3 regions of the Halomonas sp. AOP13-D3-9 genome follow, and region 2 is predicted to be linked to each of the others. Evidence: predicted binding sites of a transcription regulator. Region 2 holds the regulator's gene; each other region holds the start of a gene.
The links. The regulator LexA, encoded in region 2, represses DNA repair genes until DNA is damaged. The targets are predictions, from matches to a motif close to TACTGTNTANNTANACAGTA.
Positions count from the first base shown of each region.

Region 1: a site for LexA is predicted at 2,402-2,421, ahead of recN (DNA repair protein RecN). Genes of this name have one in related genera too.
Region 3: a site for LexA is predicted at 2,377-2,396, ahead of uvrD (DNA helicase II). Genes of this name have one in related genera too.

Region 1 covers NZ_JBQSYH010000002.1:57,379-61,604, forward strand. The annotation lists gene dnaK (molecular chaperone DnaK) at 1-1,457, opposite strand, end outside; gene grpE (nucleotide exchange factor GrpE) at 1,616-2,257, opposite strand; gene recN (DNA repair protein RecN) at 2,469-4,142, shown strand.
Region 2 covers NZ_JBQSYH010000011.1:38,879-43,104, reverse strand. The annotation lists gene ACT3UM_RS13395 (ribonuclease J) at 1-182, opposite strand, end outside; gene purU (formyltetrahydrofolate deformylase) at 413-1,267, shown strand; gene ACT3UM_RS13385 (energy-coupling factor ABC transporter permease) at 1,292-1,963, shown strand; gene lexA (transcriptional repressor LexA) at 1,983-2,663, opposite strand; gene ACT3UM_RS13375 (TetR/AcrR family transcriptional regulator) at 2,931-3,623, shown strand; gene ACT3UM_RS13370 (L,D-transpeptidase family protein) at 3,601-4,137, shown strand; gene nagZ (beta-N-acetylhexosaminidase) at 4,201-4,226, shown strand, end outside.
Region 3 covers NZ_JBQSYH010000004.1:169,477-173,702, reverse strand. The annotation lists gene ACT3UM_RS05995 (sodium-dependent transporter) at 1-764, shown strand, start outside; gene ACT3UM_RS05990 (PA3496 family putative envelope integrity protein) at 832-1,047, opposite strand; gene hexR (transcriptional regulator HexR) at 1,376-2,230, shown strand; gene uvrD (DNA helicase II) at 2,448-4,226, shown strand, end outside.

The DNA of each region.
Region 1 (4,226 bases), on a different contig from region 2:
ACGTTCAGAATACCGTTGGCATCCAGATCGAAGGCAACTTCAATCTGCGGTACGCCGCGCGGTGCGGGCGGAATGTCGGCGAGGTCAAAGCGACCCAGCGACTTATTCTGCGCGACTTGCTTGCGCTCGCCCTGCACGGCGTGGATGGTAACCGCCGTCTGGTTGTCATCCGCGGTCGAGAAGGTTTGGGTCTTCTTGGTCGGGATGGTGGTGTTCTTCTCGATCAGCGGCGTCATGATGCCACCCAGGGTTTCGATGCCCAGGGTAAGCGGGGTAACGTCGAGCAGCAGTACGTCTTTAACGTCGCCACCCAGTACGCCGCCCTGAATTGCTGCACCCACGGCAACCGCTTCGTCCGGGTTAACGTCTTTGCGGGCTTCTTTACCGAAGAAGTCAGCGGCTTTCTTCTGCACCATCGGCATACGTGTCTGGCCACCGACCAGGATCACTTCGTCGATTTCAGACGCGGACAGGCCAGCGTCTTTCAGCGCCATTTTGCACGGCTCGAGCGAGCGCTGAACCAGCTCTTCGACCAGCGACTCCAGCTTGGCACGGGTCACCTTAACGTTAAGGTGTTTCGGGCCAGTGTTGTCGGCAGTGATGTAGGGCAAATTCACGTCGGTCTGTTGAGCGCTGGAGAGCTCAATTTTGGCTTTCTCAGCGGCTTCTTTCAGACGCTGCATGGCCAAGTTGTCACCGGAAAGATCAATGCCGCTGTCAGACTTGAACTGGTCTACCAGGTAGTTAATCAGCGCCAGGTCAAAGTCTTCGCCACCCAGGAAGGTGTCGCCGTTAGTGGCCAACACTTCAAACTGAGTTTCGCCGTCGACATCAGCAATTTCGATGATCGAAATATCGAAAGTACCGCCACCCAGGTCATAAACCGCGATGGTTTTGTCGCCGCGGGATTTGTCCATACCGTAGGCCAGTGCGGCAGCGGTCGGCTCGTTAATAATGCGCTTAACGTCTAGACCGGCAATGCGGCCGGCGTCTTTAGTCGCCTGACGCTGACTGTCGTTGAAGTAGGCCGGTACGGTAATAACCGCTTCGGTCACCGCTTCGCCCAGGTAGTCTTCGGCGGTTTTCTTCATTTTCTTCAGCACTTCCGCACTTACCTGCGGCGGTGCCATTTTTTTGCCTTTTACTTCAACCCAGGCATCACCGTTGTCGGCTTCGCTGATTTTGTACGGCACCATTTTGATGTCTTTTTGGACAACGTCATCTTTAAAACGACGGCCAATCAGACGCTTGATGGCGTACAGGGTGTTTTCTGGGTTAGTCACGGCTTGGCGTTTAGCGGCCTGACCCACCAGCGTTTCACCATCATCGGTATAGGCGATGATAGAAGGCGTTGTGCGACCGCCTTCAGCATTTTCAATGACTTTAGCGCTGTCACCATCGAGCACGGCCACACAAGAGTTAGTGGTGCCCAGGTCGATACCAATTATACGTCCCATAGCAATACCTCGAATTCGGTTGTTACAAAACTGGAAATTTATTTTTTAAAGCTTGTCTGCGGGTTTCCCCGCGGGGTTGCCCTTTATTTGGGGGCCGCCGCTGACATTTCAAGGGCTTTTTTTCACACTCTTATTTAAGACTCTGTGTCGCCAGTGGCTTAATCGGCTTTTTTACTCACTACGACCATGGCCGGGCGCACTAGGCGTCCATTGAGCAAATAGCCTTTCTGCATAACGTCCATCACGGTATTCGGGTCAAGATCCGGGTTAGGCACCATGGTCATGGCTTCATGCACCTGCGGGTCGAAGGGCTCGCCATGGGGTTCAATGCTTTCAACGCCGAATTTGTTAAGCACATCCAACTGCATCTTCAAGGTCATGGAGACGCCTTCACGGTGAACCTCCGAGGCCCCCTCTTCCATGGTCTCAAGGGCTTTTTCCAGGCTATCCACCACCGGCAGCAGCTCTTTAACAAACTTCTCCAGGGCAAACTTGCGCGCTTTCTCGGCTTCCTGCTCAGCGCGGCGACGCACATTTTGTGCTTCCGCGGCGGCGCGCAGGGCTTGATCCTTGGCATCGGCCAAGCTCTGCTCTAATTCACCCACCTGGGCGGCCAGCATTTCCGCTTCAGGATTGTCGGAACTGCCTTCTAGGGGCTCTTCGTCATTGATCAATCCTTCCAGCTCGCCCTCCATCAAGCGCTCTTCAGCGACTTTCTCAGCCGCTTGCTCGGCGCCATCGGCTTCTTGCTCGTGGCGGGCCAGCTCATCGTCCATTGGTGTTTGCGGTTCTTTCGCCATGTTGTGCTCCTAAAAAGTAGGGCGCAGCCACGCGGGCGGCGCGCAGAGAAGTAAGCCTTTAAATCACTCGCTTTAACTAACTATGCACGCTATATGGGGGCCATAAATTCCATCTCAAGAGGTGCATTGAAGTGAGTTATTAACTACTGTATAAATCAACAACTATTGGATAAGTATCCAGCTTCTGCGCTGAACCGCCTCAGGAGGCGCCATGCTTACTCAGCTAGCCATTCAAGATTTCGCCATTGTCGATCACTTAGAGCTCGACTTAACCGGCGGCATGACCGCGATTACCGGGGAAACCGGGGCAGGCAAATCGATTCTGTTAGGCGCCCTGGGGCTGTGCCTGGGCGAGCGCGCCGACGCCGGAAGCGTGCGCCACGGCCGCGAGCGTACCGACCTCTCCGCACGTTTTGACATTCAGCACCTCCCCGCCGCCGTCGAATGGCTGACCGCCCGGGAACTTCCAGCAGAAGAGTGTTTGCTGCGACGTGTGGTCACCGCCAACGGCCGTTCCAAAGCGTGGATTAACGGCCAACCCGCGACGATTTCCGATCTCAAATCTCTCGGCGAGCAGCTGATTCAAATTCATGGCCAGCATGCTCATCACGCTTTAATGCGCGAAGAGACCCACCTGGCCTTGCTGGACGATTACGCTGGCCTCAACGATGCCACCGCTCAATTAGCCGTCACCTTCCGCGCATGGCGCAATGCGCGCCGCCAGTTGAAAAAGCTCAGTGAAGAAGGCAGCGAAGTAGAGGCCAAACGCCAACTGCTGCGCTATCAGGTAGAGGAGTTGGATCAGCTCGCTTTAGCGGAGGGGGAATTAACCACGCTTGAGGAAGAACAGCACACCCTGGCTCACGCGGAGGAGACCCTGCGCGAAACCCAGTTTGCCGCCGACTGCTGCGCCAGCGATGAGGGCGGTGCGCTGTCTTTACTCAATCAGGCGTTCGCTCATTTAAGCGCACTGCCGGGAAGTGACAAAGGCACCCTGGCCAACACGCTTGCCATGCTGAGCGATGCGCGCATTCAAGTGGAAGAGGCCTCCAGCGAGCTCAACCGCCTCGCCAGCACCACCGAATTAGACCCCGACCGGCTGGCCTGGGTAGAAGAGCGCATGACCGACGTCCATCGCATTGCCCGCAAGCACCACGTTGCCCCTGAAGAGCTATGCGCCCTGCATGCCGACCTACAGCGAGAAGTCGCTCAGCTCGAAGAGGGTGGCAATGACCTGGAGGCACTCAGTGCACGGGTAGGCGTACTACGCGAAGCGTATCGCCTAGAGGCGAAGAAACTCACCGAGCGTCGTCAAAAAGCCGCTCTTCGTTTGGGCAAAGAGGTACAGCAGCAACTGGGCTTTTTAGCTATGGGTAAAGCACGCTTTGAAGTGGAAGTCACCGCCAAAGACGCGCCCTCCCCGGAAGGCCTCGACCGAGTGCAGTTTTTAATTAGCGCCAACCCCGGCCAGCCTGCACGCCCATTGACCAAGGTCGCTTCCGGCGGCGAATTGTCGCGGATTAGTCTCGCCATTCAAGTCGTCGCGGCGACGCACTCAACGGTGCCCAGCCTGGTATTTGACGAAGTGGATGTGGGTATCTCGGGCGCTACCGCAGAGATCGTTGGCCAACTGCTGCGCAAACTGGGCGAAAACGGCCAGGTCATGACCGTGACTCACTTACCGCAAGTGGCAGCCCAGGCCCACCAGCATCTGCATATCGAGAAACAGGCGAAACGCGACACCACCTTGACGCAAATGGCACTGCTCGACGAACAGGGCCGCATCAGCGAACTGGCGCGCATGCTGGGCGGCGTGACGCTTTCTGACCAAACACTCGCCCACGCACGGGAAATGCTCCACGCGAGCCAGCGCCCACCCCACTGACGCGCTGAACTAATGCACCAAATTAACACGCTGCATAAACACAAACGCCCCTGATCCACTGGCCGAATTCACTTAGCGAACTCG
Region 2 (4,226 bases):
GCTGCACCAATGTGGTCTTCATGGCCGTGGGTGATAAAGAGCGCTTTGGGCACGATTCCCAGTGCTTTCGGTGTATCGAGATTGGGTACCTGCAGTGGCGAGTTGGGAAGATCCTGACGGATCATCATGCCGCAATCGACGGCTATCCAGTGATCGTCGTAGCCGTATAGCGTTAGATTCATTCCAATCTCACCGCATCCCCCCAGCGGCAACATGCGCAGCGGTGGACGACGACGGGGACGAATTTGAACGCGTGGTGAATGCATCTGTTATGAAAAACCTAAAAAGTAGTGACTTAACTATACGGGAAGGCAGGGGCGGCTAACAATCTTCCATGCCCTTCCGATACACTATGCGACCTAAGCCGCTGGTTTGTCATAATTAACTTAGCAATAGGTCAAGAGTAGCTCACATGTCTCATTATTATCGTTTAGTGGTTTCCTGTCCTGACCGGGTGGGGATTGTTGCACGGGTATCGAGCTTTATTGCCCAGCAGGGCGGCTCCATTACCGAAGCCAGCCAGCACTCCGATTTAGAAACCGGCTGCTTTTTTATGCGCTACGAAATTCTGGCGGATTCGGTCGGTATGTCGGTGGAAGCCCTGCGCGCGGCGTTCGAGCCGGTGGCCAGCGAATTCAATATGCAGTGGTCCCTGGTGGATACCCAGCTGCGTCGGCGTGTGGTGCTGATGGTGTCGCGGGAGTCACACTGCTTGGTCGATCTACTTTACCGCTGGCAGGCGGGTGAGCTGGATTGCGATATTGTCGGTGTTATCTCCAACCATGACGATATGCGTTCGCTGACCGAGTGGTACGGCATTCCTTACCACCACGTCCCGGTAGACCCGGATAATAAGCAAACGTCGTTTGCCAAGGTGCAGGCCGAAATCGATAGCGCTCGCGCTGACTGCGTGGTGCTGGCGCGCTATATGCAAATACTGCCCCCCGAGCTGTGCGCGCGCTATGCGGGAAGAGTGATCAATATTCATCACAGCTTTTTGCCCTCCTTTGCCGGGGCAAAACCCTACCACCAGGCATACCAGCGGGGCGTTAAGCTGATAGGTGCTACTTGCCACTACGTGACCGAGGAACTCGACGCAGGCCCCATCATCGAACAGGATATTCATCGCGTAAGCCACTGCCATACGCCCACTGACTTAGTACGTTTTGGCCGTGACGTTGAAAAAGCCGTACTTGCTCGCGGTTTGCGCTGGCACTTAGAGGATCGCGTGCTGGTCCACGGTAATAAGACAGTGGTCTTTAGTTAACCCTCATCAACCTGAGAGGCCGCCATGTCGTTTGCGCAAAGTGTATTAGCACCCTGGGCGCTGCTGCTCACCTGGCTACTCTCGTTAGCAGTGATCGCGTGGGCACTTTGGGGGCGGCCCTGGCAGGTGTTAATAGCGGATACCGCGCTTCAGCACCGCTGGCTGGGCGCCACGCTGGCGGTGATGCTGATGTGGCAGCTGCGTGCGCAGGCGGTTGATTGGCTAACGTTGCACCTTGTTTTCACGGTTTTAATGACACTCGTTTTTAAAGCGCCATTGGCGCTGATTAGCAACGTGCTGATTAATATCGCCATGGTGGTAATTGGGCGCAATGAATGGCTGCTGCTGGGGGCAAACGTGCTGGTTACCGGTGTCGTCCCGGCGGCCGTCATTGGCGCGGTATGGCGGCTGGTAGATCGCCGCCTGCCGGATAACCTGATGGTGTTTTTGTTTGCCTGCGGCTTTTTTGGCGCGGCGCTGGCAACGCTGGGAGGAGGGCTGGCAGCGGTGCTGCTGATCATCGTTGCGGGGACTGACCCTGAGGCGGTTTATCTCGCCCAGGAGTATGCGCGCTTCTTACCGCTGTTAATGCCTTCAGAGGCGTTTATCACCGGCATGCTGCTGAGTATTATGCTGGTTTATCACCCTCATTGGGTGGCCACCTTCAATGACCACCGCTATATCGATCTACAGTAGGGGTGGCTAGGGGCGGCGGCTAACCGAGTGCCTGGCCGTTGCCGCCACGAATCACACCAACGCCGACGCCTTCGATATCGAGCGACTGGGAGCGCAGGTCGATTTCAATGGGCGCAAAATCAGGGTTCTCTGCAAACAGCGTTACCTGGTGGCCCTGGCGTTTAAAGCGTTTAACCGTTACTTCATCCTCCAGTCGGGCAACCACAATCTGGCCATCGCGAACCCGATCGGTGCGATGAACTGCCAGTAAATCGCCTTCCAAAATGCCAATGTCCTTCATGGAAAGGCCGCGCACGCGCAGCAAGTAATCGGCTTTGGGGGTAAAGTACTCGGCGGGTAGCGGGCAGTAACGGTCAATATGTTCAGCGGCCAAAATGGGGCTGCCTGCGGCCACTTCACCGATCACGGGTAGGCCCGTTGGCAGCGTTTCAACGTTGGCTGCGGGTAAGGCGGTGGCAGCACTCTCCATGACTTCTTGCGGTTCCTGGTTGGGCAGGCGGATACCGCGAGAAGTGTTGCGAATAATGCGAATAACGCCTTTGCGTTCCAGCGCGCGCAGGTGCTCTTCGGCCGCGTTGGGGGAGCGGAAGCCAAGCGCCTTGGCAATTTCGGCGCGGGTAGGAGGGTAGCCAAATTCGCCCATCGTTTTAACGATAAAATCGAACACGTGCTGTTGGCGAGCGGTTAGCGGACGCGACATACCAGACTCCATAAATAGTGAATAGACAGTAACAAATTAAATGGCAACTTAATCAATCAGTGGTTAAGTATACAGTATGTTCCTCTGTCCAGTATATGCCTTGTCAGTGGCTATCTTCGATGTCTATGCAATTTTTCTAATCGTTTGAAACTAAGCTTCTGCTTATTTAACGGGCTGTATTTTGTTAATAAATCAAGCGTTGAGACCGCCATGGTTATGGCATAGTATTTTGCTATGTTTTAAACACCTGTTTCCCTGGAGAGCGACATGGCTCAATCTGATACGGTGACCCGTATACTCGATACTGCCGAGGTGCTGTTTGCAGAGCGGGGTTTTGCCGAAACTTCGCTGCGCAACATCACTAGCAAAGCGCGCGTCAATTTAGCCGCTGTGAATTACCATTTTGGCTCCAAAAAAGCTTTGATTCAGGCCGTCTTTGCCCGCTATTTGGATCCCTTCTCCCAGCGTTTTCACACCGCCCTTGATGAGCTGGAAGGACAGCATGCTGGGCGGGTTATTGAGCTTGAAACCCTGCTCGAAACCATGGCAACCACCGTTCTTGCAGTGCCCGCTGAACGCAATAGTTTAAAAGTGTTTATGCGCTTGCTCGGCCTTGCCTACAGCCAGGCACAGGGGCATCTTAGGCGCTATATCCAGCAAGAGTATGGCGATGTGTTTACCCGCTTCACCGAGCTGGTGCGACAAGCCACGCCGGACCTACCTGACGCGGAGCGCTTTTGGCGGCTACACTTTATGCTTGGCACGGTAATATTTACCCTGTCCGGCCTTGATGCACTGCGTGATATCGCTGAAAAAGATTATCACGAACAGGTTTCAGTACGTGATTTAGTCAAGCGATTGCTGCCGGTCGTTGTGGCGGCCATGAATGCACCGTTACCGCTCGCCCTTGAAGAAGCCAAGCCAGAAGAAGGAAAACATGCGAACGCCTACGCTAGCTGAGCTACCCCCGGCTGAGAATATCTGGCTGGAGATTGATACTACCCAGCAGCTGCTGCGCTGCTGGCGAGGGCCGAAAGTGCTCCATGAGTGTGCGATCTCATCCGCTGCCGCCGGTGTCGGGGAGCGTAATGGTAGTGGTAAAACCCCCCACGGCTGGCACTATGTGCGCGCCGCCATTGGCGGTGATATGCCCGACAACGCAGTGTTTCGAGGCCGCCGCTGGACAGGCGAGACGTTTTCATCCGCGCTAGCCGAAGCGCATCCAGAGCGTGACTGGATTTTGACCCGCATTCTGTGGCTTTGCGGATTAGAAAAGGGCGTGAACCGCGGCGGTCAGGTGGACTCGCAACGGCGCTATATATACCTGCACGGCACACCGCCTGACGAACCCATGGGCGTTGCGGCCTCCCACGGCTGCATTCGTTTACGTAATAGTGATTTGCTAACCCTCTTTGCGCTCGCGTTACCGGGCACCCCGGTTTGGTTGCACGGCGGACGGCAATCCTTTGATTGATAAGTTTTTGACACCGCTAGACGATCGTCTAGAATCATCGCCCCTTTTCATGGACCTATCACGATGACTCAACCGTTAGGCCCGGTCAT
Region 3 (4,226 bases), on a different contig from region 2:
ACGGCATGACAACCGGCCACTTTGGCGAAGCGTTGACGTATATGTTCAACCCGGACTGGAGCAAGCTGACCGCAGAAACCGTACTCGCCGCCCTGGGCCATGCCTTTTTCACGCTCTCGCTGGGCATGGGCATCATGATGGCTTACGGCTCTTACCTGGGCAAAGACATCAACCTGCTACAAACCGCCCGCACGGTCATCATTATGGATACCGTGATCGCATTAGGCGCGGGTTTAGCCATCTTCCCGATCGTCTTTGCGAATAGCTTGGATGTCGCTTCGGGCCCGGGTTTGATTTTCGTCACCCTGCCGCTGGCCTTTGGCAACATGGGGGGCGGAACGATTTTGGGGTTGATGTTCTTCTTGCTGCTGACGTTTGCGGCATTAACGTCGGCCATTTCACTGCTTGAACCCGTGGTGGAATTCATTGAAGAGCGCACGCCGCTAAGCCGTGTCATGGCTACCGTTGTGGCCGGTGTGGGCGCTTGGTTGTTGGGTATTGCGGCGCTGCTATCGTTTAACGTGTGGAGCGAACCGCTGCTGTTTGGATTAGGCGTGTTCGATTTACTCGACACGCTAACCAGCAAAATTATGCTACCGCTGACAGGGCTGGGGGCGATTCTATTCACCGCCTGGTGCTTGGAGCGCAACAACGTGGAAGACGAGCTGGGCCTTTCAGCGACCGGCAAGAGTGTATGGAACATCATCGCACGCTATGTAGCGCCCGCTGGCGTTATTGCCGTGTTCGTGACAGGGCTAATCTAAGCTCACGCTTAGATTACCGCCACGGCCCTGCTAACAGGCAGGGCAGCGTAGTTCCACACAGATAATGTTAGTGCAATTCGCTCTCTTGCCGATCTTCATCGGGCAAGGGGGCGATATCCCGCGATAACTTCTGAAACTCACGATGAAGCTCAATACCCCGCCGCGCTCTTAAGCTGCGTTGGGCAGCGCTGCGCTGGCGTTGAGCGTGCTCATCCACTTCCATACTCATAAAGATGTCGAGCAATTCGCTTTTAACCGAGGTGATTCGTTCGACGTTTCTCATAATCGACGTTCCTCCAGATGAATATGCCTCCGTCCACCTGCATCCGTGACGACTGTTATGATGCAGTGCGGCACTTCAATTATTACTATAACCTACTTGACAAAATGATGACCAATCTTAAAAAAACTGCCAAGCGACCTATAAACGCTAACGAATCACCGCCGAATAGTTTGTGGCCCTATTCACCCATTGAGGCATACTGTGATCACCCGCATGCAAGCATGCGCAAAGCATAACAATGAGCAGACAAATAGAAACGATCGTTTTAAACGTACGCATATTGGCGTACTGTTGAATACCTGTTGGTTGAGCACCCAAGGAGCTGAACGTGAGTCGCGCCCTGTTCGATGAAATGAGACGCCGCATGGAGCACTTTCGACGCTCCGAGCAAAAAGTGGCGCGGTTTGTACTGCGCAACCCGGAAGAGGTTATCCACATGCGTATTGTGGATCTAGCCACCGAAGCCACCGTTAGCGAACCTACCGTGGTGCGCTTTTGCCGTGCGCTGGGGTGCAATGGCTTTCAGGACTTCAAGCTACAACTGGCGCAAATGCTGGCCAGCGGCAGTCAGTTCGCGCAGTTCTCCATGAACGACAGCGACTCGGTCGCTGAGTTTTCCCACAGTATTTTTGACTCGACCGTGGGCACGCTGCTCTCAGTGCGCGACCGGCTGGATAACGACGCCCTGGGCCGTGCAGTTAACGCCCTGGCGATGGCCAACCGGGTTGAGTTCTACGGCTTTGGTGCCTCTGGTGCTGTAGCCTTTGATGCCCAGCACAAGTTTTTCCGCCTGCAGATTTCCACCTCCGCCTACGCCGACCCACATATGCAGAATATGTCGGCAGTGACGTTGAATGATGGCGACGTGGTGGTGGCAATTTCACAAACAGGCCGTACCAAAGCATTAGTCGCCAGTGTGCGCCTGGCTCGTGAAGCGGGCGCGACAGTCATTGGCCTGTGCCCCAGCGGCTCACCGCTCGCCGAAGAGGTTAGCCTGCCGCTATATATCGATGTCCATGAAGACACCGAGATTTACACCCCGCTTAGCTCGCGCATTGCCCATCTAGTGTTGATTGACGTACTTGCCGTCGGCGTGGCCAAAACCCGCGGGCCGAAACTCGCCGAGCAGCTCAAAGCAGTTAAAAAGAGCCTTAATACGCTGCGCTTTCCTGAAGAGTCTTAGTCTTTGCCTATAAGTTTTGGATAAACGGGTCGAGGGCAGGTTGAAGCGAGGGTCTTTTGACAGGGATGTCAAAAGTAGCGCCCATGGATGGGTTCACAGCGCCCTCGCGGAAACCTGCCCTCGCACAGAGGCGAGAAGATTGCCGTACCTGTATACACAGCCAGTTCGCTGGCTGTGCTAGACTAGCCGCCTATTTTTTGATCCGGCAGCGGCTACTATGGACGACGTCACGGCGATTCTCGATCAGCTCAACTCCGCCCAGCGCGAAGCAGTGAGCGCCCCTCAAGGTAATCTGTTGGTGCTCGCAGGCGCAGGCTCCGGTAAAACCCGCGTGCTGGTTCATCGCATCGCCTGGCTGATGCAGGCGGAAGGGCTGTCCCCTTATGCCCTGCTGGCAGTGACCTTTACCAACAAAGCCGCCAAAGAGATGCGCACCCGCCTTGAGGCACTGCTTAGCATCTCGATGCGCCATGTATGGGTGGGCACCTTTCACTCCATCGCCCACCGTCTGCTGCGCACCCACTGGCAGGATGCAAGACTCCCTCAGCACTTCCAGATTATCGACTCCGACGACCAACTACGCCTGGTTAAACGGCTGCTGAAAGACTACTCCATCGACGACGAACGCTACCCGCCACGCCAAGTGCAGCACTTTATTTCCGGCTGTAAAGAAGAGGGGCTGCGTCCGCATCAGGTCAATGTCGATGGCGATGCCTACATGGGCCAGATGGTCGAGCTCTACGAGCGCTACCAGCTCACCTGTGAGCGCGGCGGCCTGGTCGATTTCGGTGAACTGCTGCTGAGAAGCCTGGAACTACTGCGCGACAACCCCGCGTTGCTAAAACACTACCAAGAGCGCTTTGGCCACGTGCTAGTGGATGAATTTCAGGATACCAATACCCTGCAATACGCCTGGCTAAAGCTGCTTACCGGCATGAAGACGCCGATGACCGCGGTGGGTGATGACGACCAGTCGATCTACGGCTGGCGCGGTGCCAAAGTAGAGAACATCAGCCGCTTTGAGCAGGAGTTCCCGCAGACCCATACCGTGCGGCTTGAGCAGAACTATCGCTCCACCAGCGCCATTCTGGAAGCCGCCAATACGCTGATCAGCCACAACAGCGAGCGGATGGGTAAAAACCTGTGGACCGACGGCATCGAAGGCGAGCCGATCTCGATTTACGCAGGGTTTAACGACCTGGAAGAAGCGCGCTATATCGTCGACACCATCAAGGAGAAGGTCGACGAAGGCTTTAACCGCCGCGATATCGCCATTCTTTACCGCTCAAACGCCCAGTCCCGGCTGATGGAAGAGACGCTGATTCGCCAAGGCATGCCCTACCGTATTTACGGCGGTCACCGCTTCTACGAGCGCCTGGAAATTAAAAATGCCCTGGCCTACCTGCGCCTGATGCTCAACCGCGATGATGACGCCTCGCTGGAGCGGGTGATCAATGTGCCCACCCGTGGCATCGGCACCCGCACCGTGGAGATTGTTCGCCTGCGCGCCCGTGAACAAGGCATTCAGCTGTGGCAGGCGCTCCACGATGCGATTAACGATGGCACCTTGAAAGGCCGCGCGGCCAATGCGGTGCAAACCTTTGCCAACCTGATTGAGCAGCTCGATAACGATGCTTCCGGCATGGCGCTGCACGAGATTATCGATCACGTTACCGTGCATACCGGCTTGATAGAGCACCACAAGAGTGAGCGCGGCGAGAAAGGCCAGGCGCGGGTGGAAAACCTGGAAGAGCTGGTCACTGCTGCCCGCGCCTTTACCCAGGGCGATGTGTTTGAAGCCCCCGAAGCGGGCGAAGGCATGGCAGCGCTGGAAGCGTTTCTCTCAGAAGCCGCGCTTAACGCTGGCGACCACGAGGCCGAAGAGTTTGAGGACAGTGTACAGCTAATGACGCTGCACTCCGCCAAAGGTCTGGAGTTCCCCGTGGTGTTTATTGCCGGTGTCGAAGAGGGGCTGTTTCCTCATAAGATGTCCATT